3 regions of the Priestia flexa genome follow, and region 1 is predicted to be linked to each of the others. Evidence: riboswitches for the same ligand, from Rfam matches in the RefSeq annotation. Region 1 holds a riboswitch; each other region holds the start of a gene.
What was found. A riboswitch is a leader RNA that binds a small molecule or an ion and turns the genes downstream of it on or off. The one in region 1 is predicted to bind lysine.
Positions count from the first base shown of each region.

Region 2: it holds a riboswitch for lysine, as region 1 does, so the genes downstream of both, LZP85_RS00985 (transporter substrate-binding domain-containing protein) here and LZP85_RS16380 (aspartate kinase) in region 1, are expected to answer to the same signal.
Region 3: it holds a riboswitch for lysine, as region 1 does, so the genes downstream of both, LZP85_RS17710 (Na+/H+ antiporter NhaC family protein) here and LZP85_RS16380 (aspartate kinase) in region 1, are expected to answer to the same signal.

Region 1 is NZ_CP090431.1:3,179,860-3,184,892, reverse strand. Features, by position in the region: gene trxA (thioredoxin) at 123-437, shown strand; gene uvrC (excinuclease ABC subunit UvrC) at 636-2,402, shown strand; lysine riboswitch at 2,469-2,646, shown strand; gene LZP85_RS16380 (aspartate kinase) at 2,782-4,020, shown strand; gene LZP85_RS16375 (YslB family protein) at 4,040-4,555, opposite strand; gene LZP85_RS16370 (succinate dehydrogenase cytochrome b558 subunit) at 5,023-5,033, shown strand, end outside.
Region 2 is NZ_CP090431.1:192,393-197,425, forward strand. Features, by position in the region: gene LZP85_RS00960 (DUF1129 family protein) at 1-15, opposite strand, end outside; gene LZP85_RS00965 (PadR family transcriptional regulator) at 12-347, opposite strand; gene LZP85_RS00970 (accessory gene regulator ArgB-like protein) at 596-1,231, shown strand; gene LZP85_RS00975 (AgrD family cyclic lactone autoinducer peptide) at 1,212-1,343, shown strand; gene LZP85_RS00980 (YitT family protein) at 1,524-2,399, shown strand; lysine riboswitch at 2,547-2,731, shown strand; gene LZP85_RS00985 (transporter substrate-binding domain-containing protein) at 2,840-3,676, shown strand; gene LZP85_RS00990 (amino acid ABC transporter permease) at 3,743-4,471, shown strand; gene LZP85_RS00995 (amino acid ABC transporter ATP-binding protein) at 4,496-5,033, shown strand, end outside.
Region 3 is NZ_CP090431.1:3,431,801-3,436,833, forward strand. Features, by position in the region: gene LZP85_RS17705 (sodium-dependent transporter) at 1-347, opposite strand, end outside; gene LZP85_RS17710 (Na+/H+ antiporter NhaC family protein) at 575-2,155, opposite strand; lysine riboswitch at 2,280-2,468, opposite strand; gene yunB (sporulation protein YunB) at 2,539-3,294, opposite strand; gene LZP85_RS17720 (HD-GYP domain-containing protein) at 3,364-4,461, opposite strand; gene LZP85_RS17725 (YunC family protein) at 4,577-4,879, opposite strand; gene LZP85_RS17730 (DUF72 domain-containing protein) at 5,028-5,033, opposite strand, start outside.

The DNA of each region.
Region 1 (5,033 bases):
ATGTAGTAAATAAGTTGTTACGAATACGTTAAAAAGTATAAGCAAATAAATAGCCACTGTTATATGAAGGTGGTATACTTTCTTTATCATGTAGATATAGCATATATTTAGGAGGAATTACAATGGCAATTGCACACGCAACAGATCAAACTTTCTCAAATGAAATTGGTTCAGGGCTAGTTCTTGTTGACTTTTGGGCACCATGGTGTGGACCATGTAAAATGATCGCGCCAGTTCTTGAAGAGTTAGATCAAGAATACGGTGAAAAAGTGAAAATCGTAAAGGTAGACGTGGATGAAAACCAAGAAACTGCTGGTAGCCACGGCGTAATGAGTATCCCAACTTTAATTTTATTTAAAGATGGACAAAAGGTAGACCAAGTTATTGGTTACCAACCAAAAGAAGCACTAGCTGAATTAGTTGATAAACACGCGTAAGTAAAAAAACCTAGCGATAGCTAGGTTTTTACTACTTTATACCGCATTGACGGTTTCGTACATTTTTTCTAAAAGTGATATAATAAAAGGAAACGAATAAACGTTCGTTTCCTTTTATTTTTGTATAAATGAAGAATAAATATAGATAAGCAAGAAGGTTTTGGCGAAAGTTAAAAATATTGAAGGAAGGAGAGCGGTATGAATCCTTATTTAAAAGAAAAGCTGGCTATTTTACCTGAACAACCGGGTTGTTATTTAATGAAAGATAAGTATGGAACGGTTATTTATGTTGGAAAAGCAAAGGTTCTAAAAAATCGAGTTCGTTCTTATTTCACAGGGTCTCATGATGGAAAAACGCTGCGCCTGGTTAATGATATTGTAGACTTTGAGTATATTGTGACGTCGTCAGACTTAGAAGCCCTTATTTTAGAAATGAATTTAATTAAAAAGCATGATCCTAAATATAATATTATGCTGAAAGATGATAAGGGGTATCCCTTTATTAAAATTACGAATGAAAAACACCCTCGCCTTGTCATCACGCGCAAAATTAAAAAGGATAAAGGAAAATATTTTGGACCGTATCCAAATGTTCAGGCTGCAAATGAAACCAAGCGGCTATTAGATCGCATTTATCCTTTGCGGAAATGTACGACGATGCCTAATCGAGCATGTTTATATTATCATATTGAACAGTGCCTAGCTCCCTGTGTATATGACGTTACGGATAGCCAAAACAAAGAAATTATTGATAATATTACGCGCTTTCTAAGCGGTGGTTATGAACAGGTGAAAATTGAATTAACAGAAAAGATGATGAAAGCTTCAGAAGAGCTAGATTTTGAACGTGCAAAAGAGTATCGAGATCAAATTGCTCATATTGAAGCTACAATGGAGAAGCAAAAAGTAACGTTCAATGACTTTATTAACCGTGATGTATTTGGCTATTCTTATGATAAAGGCTGGATGTGTGTACAAGTTTTCTTTATTCGACAAGGAAAGCTAATGGAACGCGAAGTGTCTATGTTTCCGTTTTACCACGAACCAGAAGAAGATTTCCTAACGTTCATTGGACAATTTTACGGAAAAAACTTAAAGCCTAAAGAAGTTCTTGTGCCAGCAACTGTAGATGCAAACCTTGCAGAACAGCTTTTAGAAGTAGACGTTCAGCATCCAAAACGAGGAAAAAAGAAAGAGCTTGTTGAGCTTGCGTCAAAAAACGCTCAAATTGCCTTAAAAGAAAAGTTTTATTTAATTGAACGAGATGAACAGCGTACGGTTGGTGCTGTCGAGCAGTTGGGGCAAGCACTAGGAATTGAAGCGCCTTATCGTATTGAAGCTTTTGATAATTCCAACATTCAAGGAACAGATCCTGTTTCTGCTATGATCGTTTTCGTTGACGGTAAACCTGAAAAGAAAGAATATCGAAAGTATAAAATTAAAACGGTTGAAGGCCCTGATGATTATGGTTCAATGCGTGAAGTGGTACGAAGACGATATACGCGCGTATTAAAAGAAGGTTTACCTTTACCAGATTTACTTATTGTTGACGGTGGAAAAGGTCATTTAGCAGCTGTTCAAGATGTTTTGGAAAATGAACTAGGGCTGCTTGTTCCAACAGCTGGATTAGTCAAAGATGAAAAGCATAGAACATCTAATTTAATGATTGGAGATCCTCCTGAAATTGTTCCACTTCAGCGTAACAGCCAAGAATTCTACTTGCTTCAGCGAATTCAAGATGAGGTTCACCGCTTTGCTATTACGTTTCATCGACAAGTTCGTTCTAAATCGGCTTTTCAGTCTATATTAGACAATATTCCAGGAGTAGGTGAAAAGCGTAAAAGAGCGTTGTTGCAAAAGTTTGGATCCGTTAAAAAGATGAAGGAAGCATCAATCGAAGAGATTCAAAATGCAGGAGTTCCAAGGCCGGTTGCGGAACAAATTGTTGAAGCCTTAAAAAATTAGTATTGAATTCCAGTTTAAACTCTGATAAGCTAGAACATAATTTCATATGACACTTCATTAAACTGAAGTGAAGATAGAGGTGCGAATTTTAAGAGTACACATTTGGAAGAGTATGAGCTCTAAAGATAAATGTGGAAAGGAAAATTTGCCGAAGTGAATGACATCTCATAGAGTCATTTGCTGGTTCTGCGTTGAATAAATGTAGGATTGTCAAGAATGTGTTTCTTGGAGAGCTATCTCACGGCATTGAACGTTTTATATATACTTTTCGTTCGTTAAGCAATGAGATATCCATCTCATTGCTTTTTTTATTGTCTGAGCTTAAGCAATAGATCGCCTCTTTATCATATTGAAAACAAGTGAAAGGATGAGGAGACTTATGGGATTAATCGTTCAAAAATTTGGTGGAACTTCTGTTGGATCAACAGAACGAATTCAGCATGTAGCAAATCGAGTTATCCAGGAAGTTGAGCAAGGCAATCAAGTAGTAGTGGTTGTATCAGCAATGGGTAAAACAACAGATGAATTAGTAAGATTAGCAGGAGAAATTACAAGTAAACCAAGTAAACGAGAAATGGATATGCTACTAACAACCGGTGAGCAAGTTACCATTTCTCTCCTTACAATGGCGCTGCAAGAAAAAGGCTATGACGCTACTTCCTATACAGGATGGCAGGCAGGAATTTGTACGGAAGCTCAGCATGGAAATGCACGAATCACCAAGATTAATGAACAAGCCATTGCAGGGCGTTTGAAAGAAAATCATATTGTGGTCGTAGCAGGATTTCAAGGAATGTCGGAAGATAACAGTATTACAACGTTAGGAAGAGGCGGATCTGATACAACAGCTGTAGCTTTAGCAGCGGCATTAAAAGCAGATAAGTGCGATATCTATACAGACGTAATGGGAGTATTTACAACGGACCCTCGCTACGTGCAAGGCGCTCGTAAACTGCAGTCTATTTCATATGATGAAATGCTAGAGCTTGCAAATCTAGGGGCGGGTGTATTGCACCCTCGAGCAGTAGAGTTTGCAAAAAACTATCAGGTGCCACTAGAGGTAAGGTCAAGTCTAGTATCAGAAAGAGGAACGATTGTTGAGGAGGAAGTATCGATGGAACAGAACTTAGTAGTAAGAGGAATTGCATTTGAAGATAATATCTCAAGAGTCACAATTGAAGGGCTAAATAATGAGCTTCAGACATTATCAACCATTTTTACAGCATTAGCAAAAGAGCACGTTAACGTGGATATCATTATTCAAAATGTGACGTCAGACAATCGTTTATCTATTTCTTTCTCGATTAAAACAGAAGATACGGATACGACTTTATCTGTGCTAGCTCAGTTAAAAGAAGTAGTAGGTCATAAAAAAGTGGAGCATGAAAGGGGCTTAGCTAAAGTTTCGATTGTTGGATCGGGTATGATTTCAAACCCAGGCGTTGCTGCCGATATGTTTGAAGTATTAGCTGTGGAAGAAATTGAAGTGAAAATGGTAAGTACGTCTGAAATTAAAGTATCAACAGTTGTGCCACATAAAGACATGGTCAAAGCGGTAGAAACTTTGCACACTGCTTTTGAATTAGAAGAGCAAGATATTTATCAAGTTCAAAAATAAAAGCGGGCACAGCCCGCTTTTATTTTTTATATCTTTCCGTTCTAGTTTCAGGTGTAATGATATCTTTTTTATCCCATTGAACGGAAAAAAGGACTTTGTCGGCTTTTTCTTTGTTGGTTAAATAAGTTTCTGTTAGACAGTTTTTTAACTGTTGAACTTGTTCAGCAACAAAGCCAGCTTCAAGATGGAAAGATGAATTGGGATACTCAGTAAATCTTCGTTTGACAACTTCACCTGTTAATTCCATTTCAATGTTATATTTTTCAGTTTTTAAAATGGTTAATTGTCCCCAGCCAGCTTTCACAAAAAAGCCGCTAATCTCTTCAACAGAGGAAAGTGGAAATTTTCGTGCTAACTGTTTTCCTGCCCAGTACGAGATTTCATTCGTATCATTGCTAAGAAGCTCTGGAATTAACACGTCTCGAAGTAAGCTGTATCCAAAATAAGGAGTTGTAGGTGCTTGTGGAGTATCGGTTTGATTGATTTCTTCACTTTCAACGATTTCTTGCTGCGTTTCAGTTTGTTGATTGCTCATTTTTTCCCCTCTTTCTTTACATCTATTATATACAAATTGAGCAGTTCTCTCATCTATTTTTAAAAATAAATCAAGCAAAGTCCATGAGATGGTTGTTGCATCTATAACTTTTCGAAATACGTAAAAAATTATTGTACAATAAAATGAATATCCTTTTATAGGAAGTCGCAATCTTTTGTAGAAAACGGTTACATAAAGGTGTACAATAAGAAGTGTAAAAAATATAAAATCCTATAACATCAACTTCGTAAGCGTTAACAAACTTAATTTTTCATAAATTTATATTTTAATGAAGATTTAAACATCTTATCTTGACGCTCTATGTTGATGGGAGTAAAATTGATGTGTCACATATTTTAATAGAGAATGCAAAGGTTTTCATTTTCTGCTGTATCAATCTATTTATTTTATTCGGGAGCTTTGTTTTCACTAACATTGTTTATCTAACTAAGGGGGGTATTACGCACATGGCAGCGAA
Region 2 (5,033 bases), 1.0 Mb from region 1:
CTCTTGGTAAGTCATATTCGTGAGTGCTCCTCTCTATGTTTTAGAAAGTAGTTTACTGATTTTTCTAATTTAACCCATTCACCTTCAAAGTCTTGTAAAAACTCTAGACCTTCCCGCGTTATTTTATAGTACTTTCGCCTTGGTCCTGTTTTGGATTCAATAAAGTATGCAGAGATAAGCTTTTCTTTCTGTAATCTCAGCAATAGCGGATAAATAGTTCCTTCACTTACTTTGTTAAATCCACCTTGCCTCAACTTTTCAATTAATTCATACCCATATATTTCATTTTGCTTAATAAGAGATAGAATACTACCTTCTAATAAGCCTTTAATCATTTGACTATAAATAGACAGTACTTTCACCAGCCTTTCTGAACTATAGTTGAGTAATGTAGATGGGTTATAAAAATTATCTTATAAATACCGAATCTAAAATACTAGAATGACGTATAAAGGTTCAAAATTGTACTGTAAATTCCAGAAAAAGAATTTTCAGGGAAGTTTTTGTGTTTTAAATGAACTGTATTAATTTAACTTAATAGTATTTTTGTGCTAATATAACGATTGTAAAGTATAGTTTGTTTGGAGGAGTAAGTGTGAATTGGGGACCAAAAGACTTAGCTCAAGCAATAACCAATGAAGTTATTGCTCACGAAAGTAGCTTTAGAAAAGTAAGCGGGAAAATTCGCTATGGTTTAGAAATGATGATTATTTTACTTTATCAGGTCTTCATTGTTTTACTATTGGGTTCTCTATTTGACCTATTTTTTCTCACAGTACTTTGTTTACTATCTCTATCCGTATTTCGAATGTTTTCCGGAGGAGCACATTTCTCTAAATTCCATCATTGTTTAATTGCAAGCGTTATGCTTATCTTCACCATTTCTTTTACTTCTAAGTATCTCTCACCTATGCTTGATATTATTTATTGGCAGCTCATTGCTTATCCAATAGTCATTTTCTTTGTTTGGCGATATGCCCCTATTTTATTTAAGAAAGAAGCAGCTTTTAGTGATTCGCAGAAACAACAAAATAAATGGATCTCTATTTCAATTGCACTATTTCTAATGATTGTAAGTTTATTTATTCCCAAGACATATTCAATTGTCATCATGCAGGTATTGGTTTATCAAACATTTACAATTACACCTATTGGAGTATTTATCATACATTCAATAGATAAAATTTTAATAAAAAAGGAGATTGATTTAAATGAAAAAGTATCTTTATAATTTTGTTGCTGCTACGGGTTTATTTATGACACAAGCTACCTTTACAACAAGTTGTTTTCTAGGACTGTATGAACCTGAATTGCCTGAAGATGAAGACGAAGAGCTACAATGAGTTTTTGTAATTATTTCTATTTTTAAAGTAGTTAAATAGCCAGTTGTCGGTGTTGAACCGATGACTGGCTATTTACGTTTTTTATGCTTAGTACCTTTTAGAGATACCTTAATTTTATAAATGAAGATGATTTTATGATAAAATTATGTGTGTCAAAAAACATTAGAAGTGAGGAATTACATGAATGCGTTAAAACAGCATCGAAAATCGAGTAAACAAAAACTATTGTTTCGAGGCCTTTTAGTCATCATTGGTGGCATTATCGCAGGTTATGGGTTAGAAACAGTATTAATTCCAAATAGCGTATCTGACGGGGGTGTGACGGGACTTAGCATCGTTGGTTCCCAGCTCTTTGGAATTCCACTAGGCGTTTTAATCGCCATCATCAATCTTCCCTTCATCTGGTTAGGTTATCAGCAAATTGGAAAAAGCTTCGCTATTTTTTCAACCATCGGTATTGCTTCTTTAGCAGTTAGTACAACTCTTATGCATCACACTCCAGCCATTATTGAAGGAGATACGCTTTTAGTAACCGTTGTAGGTGGTGTAATCCTTGGTTTTGGAATGGGTCTAGCACTGCGTAATGGAGGAGCATTGGACGGTATTGATATGCTTGCTGTACTCCTTTCACGAAAGTCACCGTTTGGAACAAGTGATCTTATTTTATTTCTAAATATGTTTGTATTTATCGTGGTTTCTTTTGTGTTTGGCTTGCAAGGAGCCATTCTTTCTGCCATTGCTTACTTCATCGCTTCAAAGGTTATTCATGTCGTTGAAGTTGGGTTAAGCGGTTCAAAAGCGTTTGAAATCATTACAAATGAGCCTGTTTTAATGGTTAAAACAATTCGTGATCGACTAGGTCGAAGCGCTACATATAAAGAAGTATACGGCGGATATTCTCACGAAAAGTTCAAAGAGATTACGTGTGTTATTAACCGTTTAGAAGAAAGTAAAATGAAGGAAATTATCAGCGAAATCGATCCGGATGCTTTTGTGCGCGTGTATGACGTTGCCGAAGTAAAGGGTGGAAACTTTAGAAAAACCAACATTCATTAAATCCTCCTTTTTATTCTGTATAAAATTGTTTTTTTTTTTTTAGAGCTGAAAGGATTAGCTGGAAAATTATCCGATAAAAACCAGATTGACAGATTAGGAAGAAAGATGTAGACTTGAAACAAATTTAATAAGACCTCACTTTTAGTCAAGTGAGGTAGAGGCGCGGTATTTAACAGTCTTTAGCAGAGTTTGAGAGACGTTGAAGCTAGAGAGAAGGAAATATCGCCGAAGTGAGTAAATTGTTCTCAATAATTGCTTGCTGGGTCTGTAGTGAAGAACTGCAGGACTGTCTCAATAAGTTTACCAGCTTATTGAGTTGTGCTATCTCATCTTTTAAAAGAGAGGACTTTAGGGAACGATGAATGAAACGACCTGAGTAAATCTCGGGTCGTTTTTTTATTGTCTTCAAAGCTTAAAAAGATATAAGGGGGAAACAAACTATGAAAAGAAAAGCAGGATTTTTCTTAACATTATTGCTTTCAGCAGTCGTTTTATTAGCAGGCTGTGGTCAAAGCAGTGAGTCAGCATCGGGTTCAGGAGACGCTGATACGTTTACGGTAGGCTTGGAAGCAGGCTATCCACCATTTAACTGGACTCAAAATGACGATTCAAACGGAGCGGTTAAAATTAAGGGCGGCTCACAGTATGCAGGCGGCTATGATGTTGAGATGGCTAAGAAAATTGCTGATGGATTAGGCAAAGAGCTAGTGATTGTAAAAACTGAGTGGGATGGTCTTGTACCAGCCTTAACATCAGGTAAAATTGATGCGATTGTGGCAGGAATGTCACCGACTGCAGAGCGAAAAGAAACAATTGATTTCTCTGATAACTACTATAATTCAAACCTAGTAATGGTTGTGAAAAAAGGTAGTAAGTATGAAGGTGTTACGAAGATTGCAGATTTCAAAGGCGCAAAAATTACGGCTCAATTAAACACGTTTCACTACTCCGTCATTGATCAAATTAAAGGTGTATCAAAAGAAACAGCAATGGATAATTTCCCAGCAATGCGCGTAGCGCTAGAATCAGGAGTTATTGATGGTTATGTATCAGAGCGACCTGAAGCAGTAAGTGCTTCAGCAGCAAATGATAATTTTGCAATGGTTGAATTCAAGGATGGCTTCAAAACATCAGCTGACGATACAGCTGTAGCCGTGGGTCTTAAAAAAGACAGTGAGCTAAAAGAAGAAATCAACAAAACCTTAAAAGGTATTTCAGAAGAAGAACGCACAAGCATTATGGATGCGGCAATCAAAAACCAACCTGCAGCAAAATAATGATGACATAACACCGGCTGTATCTACATACAGTCGGTTTTGTAATGAGGTAAGGGAGGAAGAACGATGAGTTTTGAATGGGTTATTACAATCATCTCAGAAAACTGGCCAATGTTTTTACGCGGAGCTGGGATGACGCTATTAATTGCGCTGACAGGTACCATTATTGGGGCGGTCATTGGGTTAGTTGCTGGTATTATCCGAACTGTTCCAACGCCAACGAGCGGGCTGAAAAAAGCAGGATTGAAGGTAACGAATTTCGTTTTATCTGTATACATTGAATTTTTCCGAGGTACGCCAATGATTGTGCAAGCAATGGTTATTTACTATGGTTCAGCGCTTGCATTTGGCTTTGATATGAACGTGATGTTAGCAGCGGTTATTGTTGTATCAATTAATACAGGAGCATATATGGCTGAAATTGTACGTGGCGGGATTATTTCCGTTGATAAAGGACAGTTTGAGGCAGCCAAAGCCATTGGCATGAATCATTATCAAACAATGATGAACGTTGTTTTACCTCAAGTCATTCGTAATATCTTACCAGCAACGGGTAACCAGTTTGTGATTAACATTAAAGATACGTCGGTATTAAACGTTATTTCCGTTTCCGAGCTATACTTTGTCACGAAATCAGTAGCAGGAAACAACTTTAGATATTTTGAGTCATTCTTTGTTGCTTGTATGATTTACTTTGTCATGACGTTTATGGTATCGCAAATTCTGCGCTACTTTGAGCGTAAATTAGACGGACCCGACAGCTACACGATGATTAAAACGGACCAAAATCGATAATGAAGGGTAAGGAGGTATAAGAAAATGGAACAAGTAATTGATATTCAACATTTAAACAAAGCGTATGGAAGTCATGAAGTATTAAAAGATATTAATTTCTCTGTTAACAAAGGAGAAGTTGTGACCATTATTGGTTCTTCGGGCTCGGGGAAATCAACGCTCCTTCGTTGTATCAATTTATTAGAGCAGCCGAACGGTGGCCAAATTATTTATAACGGGGAAAATGTTCTGGATGATCAGCATAATCTATTTGAGTATCGTAAAAATTTAGGAATGGTCTTTCAACAGTTCAATTTATTTGATAACCATAATGTTTTAAATAACTGTGTAGTAGGACAAGTCAAAGTGTTAAAGCGTTCAAAAGAAGAAGCTGAAAAGGTAGCGTTCGGCTATTTGAAGGTCGTTGGGATGGATCAGTACATCAATGCGAAGCCAAGACAGCTTTCAGGTGGTCAAAAGCAGCGCGTGGCTATTGCTCGCGCTTTGTCCATGCAGCCGGATGTCCTTTTATTTGATGAACCAACATCGGCTTTAGACCCTGAGATGGTGGGAGAAGTATTAA
Region 3 (5,033 bases), 250 kb from region 1:
AGCGAAAAGATAAAGTAAGACATGGCCCATGCAATAATCGCTGCATAGTAAACTGCAATAATAAATGAAATACCAACTTGCCACCAGCCTAGCCATTCTGCTTTTTTATTTAGTCTCGCTAGCGATAATGGCGATGATCCTCTATACTTATGTCCAATTGCAAACTCCATGATTAAGATTGGAATACCTGCTGTTAATAACGCAAATAAGTATGGTAAGAAAAATGCACCTCCACCGTTTTCATAGGCAGTCGCCGGAAACCTCCAAATATTTCCTAATCCAATTGCAGAACCTGCTGCTGCCATGATAAAACCTGCTCTCGTACCCCATTGAGGACGATTTTCCATCATAGTTTCCCCCTTACACTCTCTCTTTTCTTTTATCTCTGTCATAACCTAGAAAGTTATTTAAACTTTCTGACAATTTAGCATAGTCTGTCTTTAGAACTATCTTACGAAGAATTATAGCTATTATGCTATAGTATGTCAAAATATTTTTTATAGAAAATTTTGATAATTAAACAATTAAAAATAGAGCAGACGTTGTGAAACGCATCTGCTCTATCTTTATTCTTCTATTTTTCTAATGATGTCTCTGTTATGTTCCCCTTTTTACGAGTTACTAAGACAAATACCACTAATAAAACCATTACTGTTCCAAATCCTGCAGCTGTACTTTCTGTTAAACCAAGTACAATATAACCAATGATGCTAATCACAGCTGAAATAATTGCATAAGGAAGCTGTGTCATTACGTGATCAATATGATGACTTCCTGCTCCAGTTGATGACAAGATTGTTGTATCAGAAATTGGTGAACAGTGATCTCCGCAAACTGAACCAGCTAATACAGCCGCAAGAGCTGGTAATAATAATTCTGGTTCAATGTTTCCTACAATGTCACCTGCAATTGGAAGCATAATACCAAACGTTCCCCACGATGTCCCTGTTGAAAACGCCATGATGCCAGCAATAATAAATAGTACCACTGGTAAGAAGGCAATATTTAAATTAGAACTCTCCACAATTCCTGCTAAGAATTCTCCTGATTTCAACTGACCAATCAAATCTCCAATCATCCAAGCAAGCAGCAAAATATAAATAGCGGGTAGCATCGATTTGATTCCTGCTACTATGCCCTTACCAAGCACCGAATTAGACAGTTCATTCGATTGTCTCGTACGTGCGATAAATAATACTAGCGTTACAACAAGGCCTGATAAACCACCAATCATTAATGAATTAGGTACATTCGTATTCTCAAACATTGTAAAGATTGTAGCTTGACCTTCAGTTGCTTGATAGCCTGTCCATAACATCGCACCAATTGTCCCAATCATCAATACAATAATTGGTAAGATCAAATCGAATACACGACCATTTTCACTAACTGGTAAATCTTCTTTTAACTCTCCTGGTACTGCACCTTTTTCTGGGTCCGTTACTTCTCCAGTACGAATCGCACGCTCTTCGTGTTTTTTCATTGGTCCAATGTTAATATCAAAAACACTCACCACGAATACCATAATTAATGCGGTAAATACATAAAAATTCATCGGTATCATCTGTACAAATGCTGAAAATGCTGACACATTACTCATCCCGTGTGCAGCTAGAATTGAACCTACAACCGTAATAATATAGGCACCCCAACTTGAGAACGGTGCAATCACACATACCGGAGCTGAAGTTGAATCAATTAAATAAGCAAGCTTCGCTCTTGATACCCGCTGTCGATCTGTTACCGGGCGACTTACTTGTCCAACAGCTAGTGCATTAAAATAATCATCAATAAAGATAATAATTCCTAACACAGCTGTTAATAGATGAGCTCCACGACGCGTTTTAATACGTTGTAAAGCCCATTCTCCAAAAGCACGACTTCCTCCGATGATTGAGATAAAAGCCGTAATAACACCTAAAATTAAAAGGAAAAGCAAAATAAATAGATTTGAAGTATTAAGTGCGCCGTCCGCGTAGAAAATTGTAGCAAAGCTTCCCCAAATCTTTTGAATCGTTTCTCCAACTGAAAACTCCGTTAACACTAATCCACCTGCTAAAATCCCTACTCCTAGGGAAAGCAGTACTTTACGTGTTAAAACAACCATTAATATGGCAATCAATGGTGGTAATAACGAAAAAATAGTTCCTTCCATGATATCCTCCTAATATAAGCCTGTTTAAATCTAGGAGGACTACTTATAAAGAAAAAAACGCAAAAAAGAGCAATGATAGAAAATAACTATCATTACTCTTTGTAATGTTATGTTATCCTCCATCACGATCAGTAGCCCTCCATCATGAAAACAAGCGTATTTTCATAATGACAGTGTTACCCTTTTTCAAGGTAACCCCAGAAAAGAAAAGCTGACTCTTTTTCTTTCCTTCGGCAAAAAATCCTTTTTACTATGATCACAGTTGTCATCCTCACATAGTATACTCATACTTTTTGCATCCTCTACCTCATCGATCTGATAAGGTGATGGTATATAATTATATCTAGTACATTATATCGGTAAAGTATAAAGTTATCAACCGGCTATTTCTTCTTTAGTTCAATAGATGGAGAGGCTGAGTTAGTGCCACCGTTAAAATAATCCGGTACGCTCCCTGGAATCATCGCCATTCCTACAGGCACTGTCGCTTGAACGGTTGTCTGTTTTGTAGCAAAGGGAATAATCACCTGAACGTTAACCTGAACTTCAATTGAAATTTCTAAAAAAGCACCGTTAATTCCGTATTCCTCTATTTTCCGTACAACGTCTGATTGCACATCACCAATTGCATGAAATTTAACCGGGATTAAAGGTCCTAGATTTCCTAGTAAGGCATTGTTTGTAGCTTGCCCTAATGGAACTTGATAGACAATTCCTCGCTGCCTGAGCTTTTCATCTGGTTCAATATTAATATCCGTTGGAATCTCTAATTCTTCTAAATTTCCTTTTTCAGCTTCTCGTAAATTAGCCTGGACTAAAGATGTCGTTTGAGCTCTAATACGATTTACGACTGCCGTATCAATCTTGGCTACCTGCCCATCCGGCGTACTTTCCGTCTTAATAATATCGTTCACATCAAGTTGGTCTACCACTTGTTTATTAACGGCCTTATTAATAACAAGCGTTGCAATCTCTTTAGTCTGGGCTTCTGCATATTTCATTAAGGTTGGTTCAATTCCTCTATTAATTAACCATATTCCTGCTCCAGTAGAAAGCAGAAAAAAAACAATTGTTAGTAGTACAACATAGCGAAATGGTATAGGTCCCTTTTTCAATACTCTTCGGCGAACCCTAATCAAAAAAATCCCTCCTTACAAGCTATATGTATGCATAAACAAGGAGGGCTAACGCTATTTTCTAAAAGTTTTCTATGTTTGTTTTAAATCGCTGCTGATAATTATTAATGTAGGACTTTCTTTTAAATCAATTTCATAAGGTTTATCTAAAACCCTGCCTCCTTCTTCTTGAATAAGAATGTAAGGTCGATCACTTAGGCCTTTATTTTGCTTGCTTACTATGCCTTTTCTTTGGTCATTCAGCGTTACAAAAAGACCAATAGGATAAACAGCAATTGCCCTTCTGAAAGCGCTAATCATATCTTTATCAAACTGACTTCCCGCACCCGCATACAAAATCTCTAGCCCCTCGTGAGGGAGAAGAGCGCTTCTATACACGCGATTTGACGTCACGGCATCGTACACATCCGCAATTGCGATAATTTTACTAAATAAATGAATTCGCTCTTCTTTAATTCCTAATGGATACCCTGATCCATCCAATCTTTCATGATGCTGATATGCGCAAGAGGCGGAGAGCGCAGAGACATTAGGAGTACTTCGCAATAATTCGTACCCATATGTGGTATGCTTTTTCATTAACTTAAATTCTTCATCCGTTAATCTTCCGGGCTTGTTTAGAATATCTTGGGGAATTAACATTTTCCCTACATCATGTAGCATAGCTCCTGCACCTAGCTTCTCTAGAACAGGCTGAGTTAATCCTATTTCTTTTCCGAGTGAAAGGGCATAAAGCGTCACGTTCACAGAATGAGAAAATACATAGTTATCGTATATATATACATCCGTTAACAATGACAATACATCATTATTATTCATAATCTCATCTACTAATTGATTGCCAACCTTATGTACTTCACGAACCGATTGTTCTAAAAGTGCAACACGCGTTTTTTCATGCTTTTTTTGAAGAGAGTGAAAGACATCTTCCACTGATTCCATTGCCTTTTTCCGAAGTGAAAATGGGATAGTAGAAGTAGAATTTACAACAATATCATTTGTTCGTTTATCACCTATGTATACAAACGTAACACCTCGCTGCTGTAAACGATTAATAATAGTCTCTGTCAAAGGTATGCCTGTATTAATTAGCGTGTTTCCTGCTTCATCTAATATTGGTTTTGCTAAACATGCACCTGGGCTCAATGATTGAATTGCAACTAATTTCATAGTAACTCCCTAACTATCTATTATTTTATAATCGCTATAAAAGAGGTAGAGCATTTACTACCTCTCCATTGAATCTTTTTAGACAAAATTTGAATATAAAGGACTTTATTCCTAACTATACCATTTTTAATAAAGCTTCGCGCCCTATCATACCTGGATGAATGCCTAAACTTTCTGCTTCCACAGTAACAGACTCTAAAGGTGCATTTAAAAGATCTTCAATTGTTCGAACGCCGACTGCTCTTCCGGCAATGATTTGTCTACTGACCAGCTTTTCATTTAAAAGGCCAACGTCTAATGCTCCACACATAATATATCCTTTATCGGAAGAGACTGTTAAAAGCGTTGTTTTTGGAAGCAGTACGGTAACCGCATTGAACGTATGACCATTAATAACAACAGGTTCTAATGTAATCAAATTCCCCACTCCTTTCTTAATCAAGGTATGATGATTTTCAAAAAGAGTGAGCTTTAGGGCGTTTTTTTATAATTATACAAGAAAGCACATACTTTGTTTCTAACTTAATTGTTTAAGACGGTATGCGCTCATCAATCTGTTTTAGCAGTCAATC